Regions from separate parts of the Pontibacillus yanchengensis genome, predicted to be linked through region 1. Evidence: riboswitches for the same ligand, from Rfam matches in the RefSeq annotation. Region 1 holds a riboswitch; the other holds the start of a gene.
The links. Region 1 has a riboswitch for glycine ahead of GLW08_RS06055 (ACT domain-containing protein). Riboswitches for the same ligand answer to the same signal wherever they lie in the genome.
Positions count from the first base shown of each region.

Region 2: linked by a shared signal. The riboswitch ahead of gcvT (glycine cleavage system aminomethyltransferase GcvT) and the one ahead of GLW08_RS06055 (ACT domain-containing protein) in region 1 are both predicted to bind glycine.

Region 1 is NZ_WMEU01000001.1:1,255,435-1,261,808, forward strand. It holds gene GLW08_RS06045 (fatty acid--CoA ligase family protein) at 1-575, opposite strand, end outside; gene GLW08_RS06050 (PFL family protein) at 917-2,278, opposite strand; gene GLW08_RS06055 (ACT domain-containing protein) at 2,294-2,569, opposite strand; glycine riboswitch at 2,711-2,786, opposite strand; gene GLW08_RS06060 (metallophosphoesterase) at 3,471-4,256, opposite strand; gene GLW08_RS06065 (SDR family oxidoreductase) at 4,324-5,160, opposite strand; gene GLW08_RS06070 (lipoate--protein ligase) at 5,379-6,374, opposite strand, start outside.
Region 2 is NZ_WMEU01000002.1:426,063-432,436, reverse strand. It holds gene GLW08_RS09340 (rhodanese-like domain-containing protein) at 1-254, shown strand, start outside; gene gcvPB (aminomethyl-transferring glycine dehydrogenase subunit GcvPB) at 296-1,750, opposite strand; gene gcvPA (aminomethyl-transferring glycine dehydrogenase subunit GcvPA) at 1,740-3,089, opposite strand; gene gcvT (glycine cleavage system aminomethyltransferase GcvT) at 3,113-4,216, opposite strand; glycine riboswitch at 4,328-4,434, opposite strand; glycine riboswitch at 4,438-4,530, opposite strand; gene GLW08_RS09320 (DEAD/DEAH box helicase) at 4,707-6,368, shown strand; gene GLW08_RS09315 (YqhG family protein) at 6,346-6,374, shown strand, end outside.

The sequences.
Region 1 (6,374 bases):
ATATTCTTATGAGTGAGCATAGCGCCTTTTGGAGCCCCTGTGGTTCCTGAAGTGTACAAAATGACAGCAATATCCTCTTCATCGATGGTTGGACGTTCAAATTGAAGCGATCCTTCCTTCACAAGGTTTGTAAACGATTTCATTCTATCGCTTAATTGACTTTGCTGCCAATTAGAGTCTTGGCTTGTCTCAGCAATGATATAATGTTCAATTAAAGGTAAGTCATGTGCCATTTCCTCAAACGTTTCAACAAACAAATCCATTGTAATAACAGCTTTTACGTCACCATTTTTCAAAATATAACTCATTTCGTCTGCAGTATAAATCGGGTTGATAGGTATTACAGTTAACCCTAAGCGTAGTGCGCCATATAATCCAATCATAAAATAAGGGCTATTGCCTGTTACAAGTGCAATATGATCTCCCTTTTCATAGCCAAGCTCTCTCAAACTAGCAGCAAACTTGGTTATAGAACCTTCTAGCTCTTGATAGCTTGTTTCTTGATCCTGAAAAATATAAGCCGTCTTGGTGGGATTCTTTCTTGTGGTGATCGACAACTGATCACTTAAATTCATGAACATGTTCCCCCTAATTGTGAATGAATAGTCATTCATTTCTGAGTTAAATTCATATTTATTATAAAATACTGACAACTTTCTAGCAAGCTATTCGTATGAAGCGTTTTCAAATTATGTGTTATCATCACTAATTCTGGCTTCAGGTTGCTTTTTTGCTCTCTTCCAACCCACTTATGCTCGCTTCAGATCGCTTTTTGCTCTCTTCCATCCTACTTATATTGACCCACTGTCCCTTCTTTCGTTCACGTGTATTAGCTCGATTCCTTGTTTCTTTTTCTCTCCAAAAAAATCGCATGTGCATTCTATTCAGAATACACATGCGAGCTTTCCTAATAGCATTAATTTATCAACGATTGTAATGGAGCCGGTATTCTTCCGCCTCTCTTCACAAATCCTTCAGAACTGAAAGGATTAACTCCCATTACGGGGGCTCGGCCTAATAGACCTCCAAACTCAACCATTGTCCCTTCTTCTTTATCTGGTACTGGGATCACTCGTACAGCTGTTGTTTTTTTGTTGATCATCCCGATGGCTGCTTCGTCTGCAATAATACCTGAGAGCGTTTCGGCAGATGCTTCTCCTGATAAAGCGATCATGTCTAGTCCAACTGAGCACACACAGGTCATGGCTTCTAGTTTTGGTAACGTCAGGGAGCCATCATTCACTCCTTGAATCATGCCATTGTCCTCACTGACTGGAATAAACGCACCGCTTAATCCACCTACATACGAACTAGCCATAGCTCCACCTTTTTTCACAGCGTCATTCATTAGTGCTAGAGCGGCAATAGTCCCGTGAGTTCCAACACGTTCCACACCAATCTCTTCTAGGATTTCTGCTACACTATCGTTCAATGCGTTTGTTGGTGCAAGGGATAAATCTAAAATACCAAATGGCACATCGAGTTGATCCGCAACGGCTCTCCCAACTAGCTCTCCAGCGCGCGTAATTTTAAAGACGGTTTTCTTAATCACTTGAGAGACTTCACCGAGATCTGCTTCTGGGTGTTTTTTCAGTGCATTTAATACAACCCCAGGTCCACTTACGCCTACATTCAGTACGGCGTCTCCTTCACCTGTACCATGGAAAGCGCCGGCCATAAATGGATTATCTTCTACTGGGTTTGAGAAAACAACTAGCTTTGCACATGCGATGCCGTCCTGGTCTCTTGTGTTTTCAGAAGCTTCCTTAATAATCGTACCCATTTGTTTAACGACATCCATGTTAATACCTGTTCTTGTCGTGGCTACAGAAATCGATGCACAAACGCGGTCTGTTACGGTCAATGCCTCTGCCAAGGAATCTAGCAACACTTGGTCACCTTTTGTTACTCCTTTATGAACAAGAGCTGAATAGCCTCCGATAAAATCAACACCTATATCCGCTGCTGCTTTATCTAATGTTTTCGCCAGTTCAATCGCCTGTTCTCTTGTTGCATTGCCAAGTAACTCCGAAATAGGAGTAACCGCAATTCGTTTATTTATGATTGGTACACCATACTCTTTTTCCACCTGCTCAGCATATGGCTTTAGGTTTTTTGCATAGCTCACTATTTTATCATACACACGTGTTTGCATAGCTGAGAAATCTGCATCCGCACAATCCTTGAGATCGATTCCAATAGTAACCGTGCGTATATCTAAGTTTTCCATTTGAACCATGCGTACGGTTTCTGTAATTTCATCTAATCCGATATTCATTGTGAATCGCCCTCCTTATATTCGATGCATAGCTTGAAAGACTTCTTCAAGCTGTAGATTAATTTTGACACCGAGCTCTTCGCCAATCTCATTTAATGTTTGGCGAACGGAATCGAGATCCTCAATTTGCGTTACGTCTACAATCATCATCATCGTAAAGAAATCCTCCACGATTGTTTGATTAATATCTAACACGTTTATCTCTTTTTCAGATAAAACAGTTGTAACCTTTGCGATAATTCCTACTTGGTCTTTACCAAGAACACTGACTACTGCGCGTCGATTTTCCATGTTGCGTCACCTCGTCTATTTGATTTGTTCTAATAAGTCTTATCTTTTCTTAACCTGTCCTCGACATTAAAAAAGATTGGAATCCATACATCCAATCTCATTCAGGCAGTCGTCAAACATACTAAGCTACTTTTAAGTACATCTAACAATCCTGTCCGGTTGCCTGAGATTGTGAACCCTTCGGCGCCGTTTAAACGGTCTCTCCAGAATTTGCTCCTGTTATAGTGTCACCCATAACACTCGTTGCATATATGCAGTTGCGATAAAGGTTATGGTATCAGGCTTCTATGTAATGGTCAATATAGAAAACTTACCAGCTCATTTTCTTATTGTTAGGCTAAAACTCTCTGAAATAGAAAAATCATAAGTTCCAAGATCCCGTTGTAGCACTATTGGTGCATATATTTGGTTGTCGCTCCTATTTTTCAATTGTTGATCCTAATTTCAACAACTCGCTCCTATATTAAAAGGCGCTCCTGTTTCGATTCTTGCTCTGAAATCATTGGAAGTTGCTCCAGAGAGCCACAACACTTAGCCTCCCTTTACGAAAAACTAGGTATCGTTTCAATCATCAAGATAAGATTGGGAGAGTTTTCTCTTGGTATTCTAGTATTCCTGCTGCGTTACTAATTCAGCATGGTGGAAAAGAAGCTGAGTTATGAAAACTGGAAGCAGTTAAATGAATATATAAGAGAGTATATCGACAATCACGCAGAAGACGATGAGGATGGAAGTCTATATAAATTCTTTATATCCTCTTATAAAGAATAGAGTGATCTAAAAAACTGCTCATCCCAATAACAAGGGATGAGCAGTTTTTTAAATAGTATAAGGTTTATTCTGCTTACAAGTCTAGCTCTAATGCCTCTGCCCGAGGTGAACAAGGCGTGTGCGATTTTCTTTACGATAACTCATGAATCGTAACTTCACTTCGAACCATGAAGCGAATGTTCCAGCGAGATTGACCGATTCCTTTTGAAATGTAAAATGTTCCATTTGAATGTACATGCTGGCCTTTGTAAATCCCCCTTTTTGCTAATCTTCCCATGTCGGCAACTTTAAATAAATAAGGGACGTTCACCTGTTTTCCATGCAGATGGCCTGAAACAAGCATCGTATAAGACTCTTTCAAATCATCCACTATGTCAGGGTCATGGGTCAAAACAAGAATATCTTTAATAAGAGGATTGGAAAATTGGAAACTCCGCTTTATATCATGATGTCCTTGGCAAAAGTCATCAATTCCTACAATAAATAAATCCTCTTTTTCTACATACTCATTTTTTAACAAATGAACCTGATACTTACCTAAAATTTCTTCCAGTTTATGAACCTCTTCAATATACCTATCATGATTGCCTAGTACAGCATACGTTTCCACACCTGTTTGCTGTATCATGGTTAAAAAGCGCTCTAGCTTAGGGAATTCTTTTTCATTTTTATCAATAAAGTCTCCTGTTAAAAACACATAATCAGGCTGTTCATCTTCAATCAGTTGTTTAAGTGTTGTAATAGGCACACGTAAATGCTTAATATGAAGATCACTAATTTGGATAACCTTCTTTTTAGCCTTACTATCCCACTTCACACGCTCTACCTTCAACCATCTTGTAGGAAGTAGGAACAACACATCCCATACAATGGCAACAGCTAATACGCTGATAATAATAATTAATACAATCTCCAAAATGATTTCACCTACTGATTCTTCTAACTGTATATATTAGTCTATAAAGCTATTTTAAAAATAGAAGCTATAACCCTACTTCCTTTTCGCTCCATTCCCAAAACATTTTTGCCAGTTGCTCATCATTTGCCTTATTGGTAATAGGGACAATGGATTCATTATAGTAATAGTCGCCACTCTTCCCTTCCACTTCAGGGCTGGTTGCTAAATAAATGGCAGTACTTGCTCCCTTTTCAGGTGTTCGAAAGAATGGGCTTAGAAAGATCATAACACGCTTACCAAAGCCTGTATTTCTATTCACACCGAGACTAGTAGCCACAGCACCTGGATGAACAGCATTAACCGTAACACTACTATTCTGAAGTCTTCTTGCCAACTCTTTCGTAAACAACACATTTGCAAGCTTCGATTGACCGTATGCTTTCATAACATTGTAGCTTTTGGTTAAATGAGGGTCTTCAAAATGAATTTCCCCCCACTTATGAGCTCCAGATGACACAACAACAATTCGACCAGCCTCTGCACGCTGTAAGGACTCTATAAGTAAATTCGTTAACAAGAAGTGCCCTAGATGATTCACACCTAGTTGTGCTTCGAAACCATCCTCCGTTTCCTCTCGTTTTAAATGAACAACACCTGCATTATTCACAAGAATATCTAATTTGCCATAACGTTGTTTGAATTCACTAGCAAATGATCGAATACTTTCCAAGTTCCCTAAGTCACAGATCATTAAATCAATTGCTTCTGATTGGCTATCCTGTTTAGCCACCTCAAGTGCGGCCTGTCCTCTTGCTTCATTTCGACAAGCCATTACAACATGTATACCTTGTTTAGCTAATTGAGTAGTCGTAGCTAAACCCATACCTGCATTTGCACCTGTTACTATCGCTATTTTATGCATACCTTAATCCCCTTTGTAAAAATTTCTCGGGGCGCTTCGCTCAACTCCGAGGCTTAAGCAAAGCCTTTTAGTGACGATTTTTGCCACAGAGAGGATTTGCTTAAGACCCTGAGGAGAGGTAGGCGCTGGAGCTAAATATTAGGAAATGCGCAAGGGCCACTTTTATGAAAAAGAGGCGAAATCATGGTTGATTCCGCCCTGCTTCACACGTTTTTTTATTAATAGATTAGAGAAAGAAAATCCTCTCGGGATATACGACCAAGATAATGGGAGATATCCAAGTCTTGAATCGCCTCATCGATAGAGGAACGATCGTAACGTGTTCCGATTAAGCGATTTTCAATTTCGCTTACATCCCCTACACCAAAGAAGTCTCCATAAATCTTCGCATTCTCAATGTTTCCTTTTTTTACATCAAGACGTACGTCCACTGTACCACCATCAAAGCGATGAGAGTGCTGAATGTTTGCTGCAGGAGATTTTCCATAGTTCCATTCCCACTTCTGATAGCGTTCTTCAGAAAGCTCGTAGATCTTCTTCCAATCTTCTTCTGTTAGCTTATATTGTGGAACTTCTTCTATTGATTGAACATCGAAAATATATCTTAGAAGCATGTCCTTAAACGCCTGCATGGACATGCTTTCATCCACCTCGTCTGAAATATTTGCTACTCGACTGCGAATCGACTTAATTCCTTTCGAGCGGATTTTTTCAGATTTCACACGAAGAGCTGAAACAACGTTTTCAATCTCAGAATCGAACATAAGCGTACCATGACTGAACATGCGCCCCTTAGTCGAAAACTGAGCATTTCCTGAAATTTTACGACCATCTTCTAGCTGGACATCATTTCGTCCAGAGAGCTCTGCCTTCACACCTACTTTTTGCAGAGCATCTGTAACAGGCTTTGTAAACTTAGCAAAATCATGAAAGCTGTTGCCGTCATCCTTCGTTAAGAAACTGAAGTTCAAGTTTCCTAAATCGTGATATACAGCGCCCCCACCAGATAAGCGACGAACAACATGGATGCCATGCTCTTCCACATAATCGGTGTTAATTTCCTCAATCGTATTTTGATTTTTTCCAATGATAATAGAAGGCTCGTTTATATAAAACAGGAGATATGTATTGTTATTGTCTATATCTAAATTCTTCAATACATACTCTTCAATCGCTAGGTTAATTCGTGGATCTGTAATACCCTCATTATCTAC
Region 2 (6,374 bases), on a different contig from region 1:
AAGCCCAACTTATTGATGTTCGAGAACCTAACGAATTTAAAGCAGGACATATTCTTGGAGCTCGAAACATCCCAGTAACCCAATTGAAACAACGTTTGCAGGAAATACGTCCAGACAAACCCGTTTATTTGTATTGCCAAAACCAAACCCGTTCCTCAAGAGCAGCTAACGTCCTTCATAAAAAAGGGTACGATCAACTCCATGTTCTACAAGGTGGATTTAAAAAATGGGACGGTAAAATTAAACAGAGTTAATAGTAAAGATCCTCAACGTATTGTTGAGGATCTTTATTTATCTAATCTCTGGTATAACGAAGTACTGGTTTCCTAGCGGCTGTTGTTTCGTCTAATCGACTTACAATCGTTGTGTGAGGCGCTTCTTGAACAACCTCGGGTTTTTCTTCTACTTCTTTAGAAATTTGCTTCATGACCGATATAAATTCATCTAGTGTTTCTTTGGCCTCCGTCTCTGTTGGCTCTACCATCATAGCTTCCTCTACATTTATAGGGAAATAAATGGTAGGTGGATGATAGCCGAAGTCTAGCAATCGTTTGGCTATATCTAACGTACGCACACCTAATTTCTTCTGGCGCTTACCAGATAGTACGAATTCATGCTTACAATGTTGAGAAAATGGTAAGTCAAAAGTTGACTGTAGTTCTCTCATCATATAATTCGCATTAAGTACGGCGTATTCACTAACCTGACGCAAACCATCAGGACCCATTGTACGAATATACGTATAAGCTCGAACATTGATTCCAAAGTTACCAAAGTACGGTTTCACCCTCCCTATTGATTGAGGTCGATTATCTTCAAATACAAATCGATTATTTTGTTTCTTTAATAGCGGCTTAGGTAAATAAGGTTCTAACTCTGAGGTAACCCCCACTGGGCCAGAACCAGGACCACCACCACCATGGGGACCAGTAAATGTTTTATGCAAATTAAGGTGAACTACATCAAATCCCATATCTCCAGGACGGGCGTACCCTAGAATTGCATTCAAATTTGCCCCGTCATAATATAATTTACCACCAGCACCATGAACTATTTCGGCCATTTCTAGTATATGTTCTTCAAACAATCCTAGCGTGTTCGGATTTGTTAACATCAACGCAGCGGTGTTCTCATCCACGACTCTTCTTAAATCATCTAAATCAACTAATCCTTGTTCATTGGATTTTACTGTTACCGCTTCAAAACCTGCAACTGTAGCTGAAGCAGGATTCGTTCCATGCGCTGAATCTGGAACGATAACTTTGGTACGATTATAATCTCCATTTGTTTCATGGAAAGCTCGAATCATCATCAACCCAGTCCACTCACCATGAGCTCCTGCAGCTGGCTGAAGTGTAACAGTGTTCATACCTGTAATTGCCTCTAAAGAGGATTGGAGATCATACATTAACTCTAAAGCACCTTGAACACTATTTGCGTCTTGTAATGGATGTATGTGACTAAAACCCGGAATACGAGCTACATCTTCATTGATTTTTGGATTATACTTCATGGTACAAGAGCCTAATGGATAAAAACCTGAATCAACACCATGGTTTCGTGTCGATAGTGCTGTATAATGACGCATTATTTGAAGCTCACTTACCTCAGGTAGATCAGCATCACTCTTTCGAACATATTGTTCATCCAGTTCAATATCAACTTCAGGTACATCTAAATCAGGTAAACTATATCCCATACGACCTTCTTGACTACGTTCAAAAATCAGTGGAAAGTTTTCATTCAACATGTATATCCCTCAATTCTGTGACAAAGGCATCGATTTCTTCTTTTGTACGCATTTCTGTAATAGCTATTAACATACAACCGCTAAGACTAGGATCTGTCGATTCAAGATCGAAACCGCCAATATACCCTTTTTCCTGAAGCTTTTGATTGATTGTGTTAATTGATTTTTGGCAATCCAATACAACTTCATTAAAGAATGCACCCTTGAATTTAACCTTCATACCAGCTTCCTGAAGTTTAGCAAATGCATAACGAGCTTTTTGCATATTTTGATAGGCCATCTCTTTTAGTCCTTGTTTTCCTAAGGCACTTAAAGCAACAGATGTAGCTAAGGCATTCAGGGCTTGGTTGGAACAAATATTAGAGGTAGCTTTATCACGTCTTATGTGTTGTTCACGAGCTTGTAAAGTAAGAACAAACCCTCTTCGGCCTTCCTCATCTTTTGTTTGTCCAACGAGACGACCAGGTACCTTTCTCATTAATTTGCTTGTAGTTGCAAAATAGCCACAATGTGGCCCCCCAAATTGTGCTGGTATGCCAAATACCTGTGTATCCCCGACGACAATATCTGCACCAAACTCTCCTGGTGGGGTGAGATACCCTAAAGAAAGTGGATTACTTGAGACAATGAACATTGCTTTGTGATCTTCTAAAAGTCTCTGCACCTCAGCTAACGGTTCAACTTGACCATAGAAGTTTGGATAAGAGATAACTACACTAGCGGTATTTTCATCAAGTTCTTGTTCTAGAGCCTTGATATCAGTTATTCCATCCTTTGTATCGATTTCAATGACTTCCAAATTTGGACCTTTTGCATATGTTTGAATGACTTCTCTTGATTGTGGGTGTATTGCTTTTGATACAATAACTTTCTTTTTCTTCGTTTGTCCGGCACTTAAGGTAACTGCTTCTGCAAGAGCTGTACCTCCGTCATACATAGAGGAATTCGATACTTCCATCCCAGTTAATTCGGATATCATTGTTTGAAATTCAAAAATTGCCTGCAGCTCCCCTTGGGAAATTTCAGGCTGATAGGGTGTATATGCCGTATAAAATTCCGAACGTGAAATAACATGATTTACTATGGAAGGGATGTAATGATCATACACACCAGCCCCTAGAAAAGAAGTATATTGTTGGGTGTTGATGTTTTTATTTGCTAAGCGTGATAATTCACGCATTAATACCGGCTCACTTAAGGCTGGCTTAATCTGAAGGTCGCCATTGTACCGAATCGCTTCTGGAATGTCTTGAAACAATTCATTAGTCGACTTCACCCCAATAGCATCAAGCATGGACTCTTTATCTTTAGTAGTCATTGGTAAATATCGAAAGGTCATAGATGTTCCTCCCCCTTTTCTTCCTAAGATCTTTTGTAAAACGGTGTTGGTACCACTTTTGCACGCAGCTTACGTTTACGCACTTGAACAATAACTTCTTGTCCCTCCGAAATATATGCGACTGGTAATAATGCTAAACCAATGCGTTTCTCTAACGTAGGTGATTGAGTACCTGACGTAATAAAACCTACCTGTTCTTCATCTATATACACAGGATACCCATGACGAGGAATACCTTTATCGACCATTTCTATACCAACAAGCTTTCGTGCTGGTCCTTTTTCCTTTTGTTTCTTTAAAACTTCTTTCCCCATAAAGTCTGCTTCTTTATTTGTTTTTACTGCAAAGGAAAGTCCAGCTTCCACGGGGGTTATTTCAGAGCTAAGCTCCTGTCCATATAATGCAAGATTTGCTTCAAACCGAAGCGTATCTCTAGCACCTAACCCAACAGGTTGTAAACCATCCTTCTCTCCTATTCTAACTATAGCTTGCCATAAAGCTTGTCCAGAATCTGGATGGAGATAGATTTCAAACCCATCTTCTCCCGTATAACCTGTTCTAGACACAAGGGCTAGGTGGTCTACTCCTTCAAACGAGACACCTTGCTTAAACCGAAAGAATTTTATTTCCGCCAAATCTGTTTTGGTAAGCTTTTGTAAAATCATTTCTGCTTTTGGTCCTTGTATGGCTAGTTGCACATAGTGATCAGATTGATTTTCTACAATTGCCTCCTCGACAAGATTGTCTTTCAGCCAATTAAAGTCTTTCTCTGTATTAGCTGCATTCACCACTAGTAAATATTTTTGCTCATCCAACTTATATACCAGTAGATCATCTACTGTACCACCATTTTCATAACACATGATGGTATATTGCGCTCTGTTTGGAGTTAACTTCGATACATCATTTGTTAACATTCTTTGCAAGAAGGCTTCACTTTCAGGGCCCTCTACATAAATTTCTCCCATATGAGACACATCGAATAACCCTGCTGTTGTCCTGGTTGCTTTGTGTTCCTCTATAATAGAAGAAAACTGTACAGGCATTTCCCATCCACCAAAATCAACGGTTTTCGCCCCAGCTTTTTCAAACTCAGGATAAAGTGGCGTTCGTTTTAAATCGGACATCATTTTTCCCCCATTCTAGCTTTACTCAAAACGTATTCAAGTCTAGTTCTTGTCATAATTTTCTGAAAAAAAGACATAAAAAAACAGAGAATCCACATCCTTAGTGTTATTCCCTGTCCATTCACCAGAAAGTTTCACAGTTTAGGTAAAGTGTATTCATCAAAAATGAAAACTGCTTGCTTCTTGGGTGGCCCTAAATAAAAAGGCACTCTCCAGAGGTGCGTCCTACAAGAGTCTTTTTTGCCTGAGAGATTCGCTACAACAGCTTGCTCCTTCGGCGCTACCATAAAAGTAGTCTCTCCTCTTGTAATCATTCGCTATTATGAAAATTAGAAAAAATATGTAGCTATATCATAAAAACCATAAGATATGTGAACAATAGATTATAAATTAGTGTCATTATACCATAGGCATTCCTTGGTGTGTACCTGAAAACCATTATTAAAGACAGGATATTCTATAATAATCTATAATTTGAGGTGAGAATAGAATGAACCAAAACATCGATCTTCACACTTCGATTGATGCTTCATTGGAAAACGAACTCATGTCTGAAGGTCCCTTTTGTTCATGGGATTTATTTCAAATGGCCTATGAAACATCAAAACAACTATCTACACCAGAGTTTAAGGGCCTTACATCCCCTCAATATTTACCTCAGGTAGATTTTCTACCTCACCAGTTGGCATGTGCAGAACAAGTTGTCGAGCAAATGAACGGTCGTGCCATTCTTGCTGATGAGGTGGGTTTAGGTAAAACGATTGAGGCTGGATTGATATTAAAGGAATATATGATTAGAGGTCTCGTCAAAAAAGTTCTAATTTTGGCCCCCGCTTCCTTAGTCAATCAATGGGTACTAGAGATGAATCAAAAATTTTATATTCCAGCAGCAGCACAACGAAAAACCCATATATGGGGATATGATGTTGTTGTTTCCTCTATGGACACGGCAAAAAGGGCACCTCACCGCGATCTCATCTTAGATACAGATTACGATATGGTCATTATTGATGAAGCGCATAAATTAAAAAATCATAAAACCAAAAACTATGAATTTGTGCAAAAGCTTAAGAAAAAATATTGCTTACTACTTACCGCAACACCTGTACAGAATCACTTAATAGATATATTCAATCTTGTATCTATTTTAAAACCAGGACATTTGGGTAATTATGAAGACTTCACTAAAAGGTTCGGTAAAAATAGGAATCAACTCTCAAATGACCATCACTTAAAATCCCTGGTCAATAAAGTAATGGTTCGTAACCGACGAGATGAAACAGGTGTAGATTGGACGAAGAGACACGTAGAGACTGTGAATATAGAATTCACAAAAGAAGAACAAGAAGCATATAAGTTTTTAACCGAAATCTCTAGTGGAGGGATGGCCTTTACGAACATTACTCTTTTAAGAGAGTTATGTTCTAGTAGAGAAGCTTGTTTCCTCTCCATTCAAAACATGCTAAAAAATGAAGAGATCCATCCAACTCGTGCGGAACAGTTACAAGAGATGATTTCTCACATCCAGCAAATGCCTCACCATGCGAAGGCTAAAAAAGTTGTTGAGCTCATTTCTAAAACGGACCAAAAGTTTATTATTTTTACTGAATACCGTGCGTCGCAATTTTACTTACAATGGTATTTGCAACAACATGGCATTACCTCCGTTCCATTTAGAGGGGGCTTTAAACGAAGTAAAAAGGATTGGATGAAGCAACTTTTTCAAAATCAAGCCCAGGTCCTTATTGCTACCGAAGCTGGCGGTGAAGGCATAAATCTTCAATTTTGCAATAATATGATCAATTATGACCTTCCTTGGAATCCGATGCGATTAGAACAACGAATTGGACGAATTCATCGTTTTGGTCAGAAAGAAGATGTAAACATATACAATTTTGCTATTCAAGATACCATTGAAGAGCATGTTCTATCTTTATTATATGAAAAAATTCATTTGTTCCAACGAGTAGTCGGAAATCTAGATGCCATATTGCAGAAATTAGACATTGATAATATTGAAACAGAGATACAAGATATTTTTACTCAGTCAGGGTCCGTAGGTGAAATGAAAGTGAAACTAAACAACCTTTCTTCTGTCATTTCCTATGCCCAAGAAAAGGAGGGAGAAGATGAAACAAGCGGAGCTTCATAATTTTTT